One region of the Fulvivirga ligni genome, then DNA from elsewhere that is predicted to be linked to it. Evidence: riboswitches for the same ligand, from Rfam matches in the RefSeq annotation. Region 1 holds a riboswitch; each other region holds the start of a gene.

The links. Region 1 has a riboswitch for cobalamin ahead of LVD16_RS12535 (bifunctional adenosylcobinamide kinase/adenosylcobinamide-phosphate guanylyltransferase). Riboswitches for the same ligand answer to the same signal wherever they lie in the genome.
Region 2: it holds a riboswitch for cobalamin, as region 1 does, so the genes downstream of both, LVD16_RS00565 (TonB-dependent receptor) here and LVD16_RS12535 (bifunctional adenosylcobinamide kinase/adenosylcobinamide-phosphate guanylyltransferase) in region 1, are expected to answer to the same signal.
Region 3: it holds a riboswitch for cobalamin, as region 1 does, so the genes downstream of both, metE (5-methyltetrahydropteroyltriglutamate--homocysteine S-methyltransferase) here and LVD16_RS12535 (bifunctional adenosylcobinamide kinase/adenosylcobinamide-phosphate guanylyltransferase) in region 1, are expected to answer to the same signal.

The regions. Positions count from the first base shown of each region.
Region 1 is NZ_CP089979.1:2,925,920-2,928,184, forward strand. It holds gene LVD16_RS12520 ((R)-mandelonitrile lyase) at 1-292, shown strand, start outside; gene LVD16_RS12525 (tautomerase family protein) at 357-584, shown strand; gene LVD16_RS12530 (DUF2255 family protein) at 660-1,037, shown strand; cobalamin riboswitch at 1,146-1,330, shown strand; gene LVD16_RS12535 (bifunctional adenosylcobinamide kinase/adenosylcobinamide-phosphate guanylyltransferase) at 1,473-1,976, shown strand; gene cobT (nicotinate-nucleotide--dimethylbenzimidazole phosphoribosyltransferase) at 1,978-2,265, shown strand, end outside.
Region 2 is NZ_CP089979.1:113,479-115,743, forward strand. It holds gene LVD16_RS00565 (TonB-dependent receptor) at 1-930, opposite strand, end outside; cobalamin riboswitch at 1,060-1,269, opposite strand; gene LVD16_RS00570 (ABC transporter substrate-binding protein) at 1,366-2,265, shown strand, end outside.
Region 3 is NZ_CP089979.1:5,290,955-5,293,219, forward strand. It holds gene metE (5-methyltetrahydropteroyltriglutamate--homocysteine S-methyltransferase) at 1-960, opposite strand, end outside; cobalamin riboswitch at 1,137-1,325, opposite strand; gene LVD16_RS22345 (mechanosensitive ion channel family protein) at 1,391-2,265, opposite strand, start outside.

The DNA.
Region 1 (2,265 bases):
CGAAGAGTATTTTACAGGTAGTGTTAGGTTAGATCCTTTATTTGCGAAGAAGGACTCCACCAAGGCTGCCGGAGCATTGGTCACTTTTGAACCTGGTGCAAGAACGGCCTGGCATACGCACCCTGCCGGGCAAACTTTAATTGTGCAGTCAGGAGTAGGTTTAGTACAGCGAGAAGGTGGTCCAATTGAAGAGATAAAGCCAGGTGATATCGTGTGGTTTCCACCTAATGAAAAGCACTGGCATGGAGCCTCAGCTGGTAAGGCGATGAGTCACATAGCTATTCAGGAATAAGTTGATGGAGAGGTAGTTACCTGGATGGAAAAGGTGACTGATGAGCAGTATAAGTCATAATATAATGCCTCATTTACAGATAAAATTATTGGAAGGGAAAACCGAAGAACAGAAGAAAGAACTATCTGATGCTTTGGTGAAAACCGCTATGGAGATACTTCATTATGGTGAGGAGTCATTCTCAGTCTCTATTGAAGATTTTACCTTGGATCAGTGGAAGGGTGATGTTTATCCTAAACAGATTCTGGGAAATAAGAATTTGCTATATAAATATCCGGGAAACGAAATGTGATGCCAGTTTTGGTCATAAATATGCTCACAGGCATTCATGATTTATGAATGCCTGTGAGTTTTAAATCTTTTATTAATGAATAATATACAAGGCTTAAATGTAGAAGAGATTAGGGAGGTTGCTTCTAAAGATGATTTTAAAATTGCCCCTTATTACTCAGATGGTGAAACTTACGGTACTCTCACCTGGATTTGGTCTGTGAGTGTTGAAAATAGGTTGTTTGTAAGAGCGTATAGTGGTGTATCCGGTAGATGGTATCAATCGGCCTTAGCTCAAAAAGCAGGTAAGATTACAGGTGCTGGCCTAGAAAAAAATGTGCGGTTTCAGTCTGTTAAAGACGATGAGTTGAATGATAAAATTGATCAGGCTTACCGAGAGAAATATCATAATAGTTCATATCTGAATTCTATGATGAGTAGTAGGGCAAAGGCAGCTACTATAGAAGTAATATAATTATTGTTGACACCCATCTAGGATTATTCAATCACCTGGATAAACAGGTCTTTAGACCTTTCTTTTTAATTATTCTGGAATCATAGCATTTCCAAAGTTTAAATCAATATCATTGCGCCATGCAATGGTTTTCCTTTATGGGAAATTAAAAGGGAATCCGGTGTGAGTCCGGAGCTATCCCCGTAGCTGTATGCTCTTAAAGGCTACTTTCAAACAAGTCACTGTTATATTTAATGGGAAGGCGGAGAGTAGTGGAGTAAGCCAGAAAACCTGCCCTTCGCATAATGTATAAAGACTTTCGGTGGAAAGGTCAGATATGAATTACATCAATCGTTAGCGTTGCGCCTTTTAATAATGCGCAAGGCCTTATGTTCATATTTATTCAAATAAGCCATTCCACAGAGCATTTATTGATAAATCATGAATTGATTAAAAATGATCTATTATATATCTGGTGGAGAGCGCTCTGGCAAGAGTAGCTATGCGCAGAATCTGGCTTTAAGCCTTTCAGATAATCCTGTTTATCTTGCTACCTCCCGTAATTGGGATGCTGATTTTGAAAAGAGGGTAAAGAGGCACCAAAGTGATCGTGATGAACGATGGGAAAATATTGAGGAAGAAAAGCATATTGGTGCTATTGATCTTCATGAGAAAGTGGTGGTGGTGGACTGTGTTACTCTATGGTTAACTAATTGGTATTCAGATCTTAAGTACGATGTTGAGGCCTGTTTAGAAAGTGGTAAAGCAGAATTGAAACAACTGTTTGAGCAAGATTGTACACTAATTATCATTTCTAATGAAATAGGTATGGGTATACATGCGCAAACAGAGGTAGGACGTAAATTCACCGAGTTACAAGGCTGGATGAATCAATTTATAGCAAATAAGGCAGATGAGGCCGTTTTTATGGTGTCAGGCCTGCCGTTAAAACTTAAGTAACATGATAAACAAGAGCAATTGGGCTATCGAACCAGTACCTCAGGATTTAGACGAGGCTATCTGGAGTAAGATTAATCAGAAGACTAAGCCAGTGGGGGCTCTTGGTGTTATTGAGGAAATTGCATTTAGGGTGGCTCGAATACAACGGAATTTGAGTCCATCGTTAAAGAAACCGACAGTAGTAGTTTTTGCCGGTGATCATGGTATTGCGAAATCTGGAGTAGTAAATCCTTACCCACAAGAAGTTACATATCAAATGGTGATGAATTTTCTGCAAGGCGGAGCGGCA
Region 2 (2,265 bases), 2.8 Mb from region 1:
GCTCACTTTGTGAATTTCGTTAATCCACGTGCTGGACTGGCTGATCGAAGGCTCTGCTACCTGATCGGTGTAAGTGAGCTCATGGCTCACCAGGCCAGAACGAGCCTCGAGCACTCCATGCTCAGAATTACGTTGCCAATGGATTACCGCTCTATGAAATTCATCTTGCTGATTTTCAACGGCTTCTCCACCCGCAGAAGCTGGCCTAGGTAGGTTAACATTGTTAAACTGATACCAATATTTTGCGGAAATCCTTTGATTATCCTTGATCTGATAACGCCACTCCGCCAATACACCATGCTGATCAATTTCTGAATTCTCCTGTGTTTCTTCTTTATTGGAAAAGCGATTAAAATATTGAAAATCATTATCCGAGTGATGCAAAAAGCCCTTTACACTTACCTCGCTTTTCCCTGATCCGTAGGAGACGTTCAACCCAGTATAACTTTTACCAAAGCTTCCTGTCTGCTGAAATAACCCGGCACCAAAACCATGAGAAATATTGGAGTTGCTACTCATATGGATGGCGCCACCCAGCGCTCCAGACCCCATGGTGGTGCCTGCAGCTCCGTACTGAATAGATAGATTACTGATAAACGAAACGGGAACAAGGGTAAGATCTAAAGATCCGTTCATAGGGCTTTGTAAATTTAAGCCCTCCCAAATAACTGCGGTATGGCTACTTCCTGTTCCTCGCAATGACGGTGTAGAAAGGCCGCTAATTCCGTAAGAGCGAACATTTACCCCGCCTGTTTTCATAAGCAATTCGGCAGCACTACCACCTTGCAGACCATTGATATATTCCGGGCTTACAGCATCTATTTTCTCACCCGTCTGGAAATCTTCAATTCTTTTATCCTGTATTTCAATACCATGGAGCTGCTTTACCGCCAGGCTATCCTGGGCATAGAGCAAACTCATGCTTGTCATAAAAAAAAGGATACAACTAAAGAGTGTCTTCATAAACCATTATTCATGAAGCTTTTTAAATACGGAACAGGAAGGTGCACCAGAAAATGTAATGGGTCATCTGCCTGAAGCCATAACTCCCGAAAGCTTCTTAGTAAAAGAATGATGGCAGGTCTCCTGGCTTGCTCTTCATCATCGGCCTTCCCATCTATTTCTAGACAGTGGCTCTTGAATTGAATGATGAATTCTACGAGCTTACAGTTGCGGGGACAGCTCCGGATTTTTCTCAGAATCACCGGATTCCCTTTTAATTGCTACACCTTCAGAAAGAGGTAACAAACCACAATTCACTGCAAAGGTAGCTAAAGATTTATTTAAACCAACATACTGCTAACAGTTGCACATTAAATTCATAAAAATGTATGTTTGCCATGATCAACCCATGCTTATTTAACTATGAATCGCTTTATTGCCCTATTTCTGACACTCTGCTTTGCCCTTGTTTCTTGCGAGCAGAAACCTCAAAACAACAGCTCTGAAAACCTTGAAATAGCAGAAAAACAGGAAATATTGATAGAAGATGCAGTCAATTTTTCTATGTGGAAACAAGGCAATAATACCTACATTGAAGTACCCCAATCATACAAAGGTGCACCAACCTCCACCAAATATTTATTGGTGCCGAAAACAGATACTGTTCCAGATCATGATGAAGATATCATTATCATAAGAACTCCGGTAGAAAGAATGGTTTGCACGGCTACGGTTCACCTGCCAGCTATTGAAATGCTGAATGAGATAGACGCATTAGTAGGTTTTCCCAGCACAAAATTCATATCCTCTGAAAAGATTAACCAACGGGTAAAGTCAGGCAACATTCAGGAGCTGGGAATGGATAGCAAGCTGAACATGGAAACTTTAACTTCGCTGGAGCCGGAAGCTGTTTTTGGTTATACGTTGAATGGTAATTCTCAAGATTTGGAGCAGGTAAACAGGCTAGGAATACCTGTAATTTTGCAAGCGGCTTATTTAGAAAAAACGCCTCTGGGCCGCGCTGAATGGGTAAAATTTATTGGGGCATTTTTCAACAAACAAGAGCTAGCTGAGCAAAAATATAAAGAGATTAAATCAGCCTATTTAGCCGTAAAAGAAAAGGTAAAAACCACAGAAAATAAACCGACAGCCTTTACAGGTGTTGTTTATAACGATGTATGGTATGTACCTGGTGGTGAAAGCTGGCCAGCAAAACTTCTAGACGAGGCCGGAGTCAACTACTTATGGGCTAATGACAGCAGCTCAGGCAGCATGTCTATGGCCTTTGAAGCGGTTTATGACAAGGCCGCAGAAGCAGATAAG
Region 3 (2,265 bases), 2.4 Mb from region 1:
TCCTATTTGATTGATGGCCATTTTTATGATCTCAATACTTTCACTGAAATTATTTTTCCAAATGTTTCTACCATCTACCACTCCTAAAGAAATGGTAAGGTCTATAGGTGCTTTATGCAATACAGAGATTAATTGCTCTGGTGCTCTTACCAAATCGATATGAAGCGCTTTTACCGGCAACGACACTGCTAGGTCTACATTGCTCCTTAAGCCTTCAAAGTAAGTGGCTACCAAGGTGTTTAACTTAGGAAAGTGCTGATGGATGGCCTTGTAAACTTTTGCATAGGTTGCCTTAGCCTGCTCATCGATATCCAAAGCCAAATATGGTTCGTCAAACTGAATCCATTCGGCACCTTGCGCTACTAATTGAGTTAATAACTCCAGATAAACGGGCAATAGACTATCTATTAAATCAAGCCTGTTAAAATCCTCTCCTTTTTCTTTTCCCAATAGCAGGAAAGAAACAGGCCCTATGATCACCGGTTTGGTGATTATCCCTTCTCTTTTTGCCTCTTTAAACTCATCAATAATCTTCGAAGAAAACAGCTTAAACTTCTGATTTTTAGTGAATTCCGGAACTATGTAATGGTAATTGGTATCGAACCATTTGGTCATTTCCATGGCTGTGATATCCAGGCCATTTTTCTGGTAGCCTCTGGCCATGGCAAAGTAGAGGTCAAGTTCAGTTTTACCTTCTTTTAGAATTACGTCATGATATCTTTCAGGTATGGCATTTACCACCATGGTCATGTCTAGTACCTGATCATAGAAAGAAAAATCATTAGAAGGAATGAGGTTTATTCCAGCTGCACGCTGGAGCTCCCAATTACCTTTTCTTATACTAGCAGCCGTTTCCAGCAGCTCTTTTAAGGTAATTTTGTCGGCCCAATAATTTTCAGAGGCCTTTTTCAGTTCACGCTGGCTACCAATACGCGGGTAACCAAGAATGTGTGTTTGCATTGTGATAACTTTTAGTAAAAAATGATTTCTAAAAGTTCGTTTGCAGAATTTCGTCCTTGCTTTTAGGACTGAGGATATATGAGAAGTGAGAAGCTATAGATCATTGAAAAAGACGCACTTTGCCTGTACAATAACCATAGCATCATACCTGACATAGAGCTTCAGATCGCGAAAGCAAAGTCATAGCGGAACAGGCAGGTCTCCTGACTTATAACAGCTTTTATCGTCCTTCCCATTCTAAATTCAGAACAGTGGAACACAAGGATAAAAACCTTTAGGTTAAATACAGTTGCGCGACAGCTCTGGGTTCTCACCAGATTCCCTATTAATCCACGTTAAGTGCAACCTTTTCCGTTTGATGAAATTACGTAAAGAACTTTACTGGTGTAAATGTAAATATTTCTTTTCTAATTAGCACCTCGCTGAGTTATTACTCTTTTTCTCTCTGGCTAGAGCCTTCCGGAGGAAACTCTATGCTTCCCTTTAAAGCGTCAATGGTTTCCGGATCAAATGCAGGTATTTCCATGATCCCCTGCTTGCGCCATTCATCCACTTTGGCTTTAATTTTCTCTGCTTTTTCAGGTGAAACACCCTCATCCTTAGCCATATAGATTGTCTGTGACGGGAAGGCAAATCCAGTACCACTCTCCTCAACAATATCCATAATACGGAGCAACAAATCCTCCTTAATTCCCAGGAATTCATTGAAATCAACTGCTTTCACATAAGCAAAAATTTCAAGCGGCAATGAATCGGCTCCAAATCCGGTAAATCTGATTCTGGCAGGATCTGGCTCTACTCTGGAATGAGCGTAAAGCAATTTTCTAATTTCCACCAACAGGTATCGCATCTGATCGGGTGTAGTTTCATACCTCATAGAAAGTACAGGGTGAAACCAAAACATATCTCGCTGGGTGTAATTTTCAATTTTTAATGATGAAAACTCACCATTAGGAATAGTGACAATAGTTCTATCAAGCGTTCTGATCTTTGTAGAGCGCATGCCAATCTGCTCCACGGTACCTGTAGTATCGGACACCTTACAGAAGTCTCCTACTCTTATTGGTCTGTCCAGAACGAGGGTGACACTACCTACGAAATTTTCCACCGTTTTTTGAGCTCCCAAGGCTATGGCTATACCTCCAATGCCTAACGCTGCCAACCATGTGGTGATATCAAACCCTAAAGTACTAAGCGTGAGTATGATACCTGTAATAATTATGGCAATATAGAATGCTCTTCTTAAGAACATAATAGCACTTACCGCTGCCAGATTCCCCCTCAGACTCATTCTATCTTCACTAA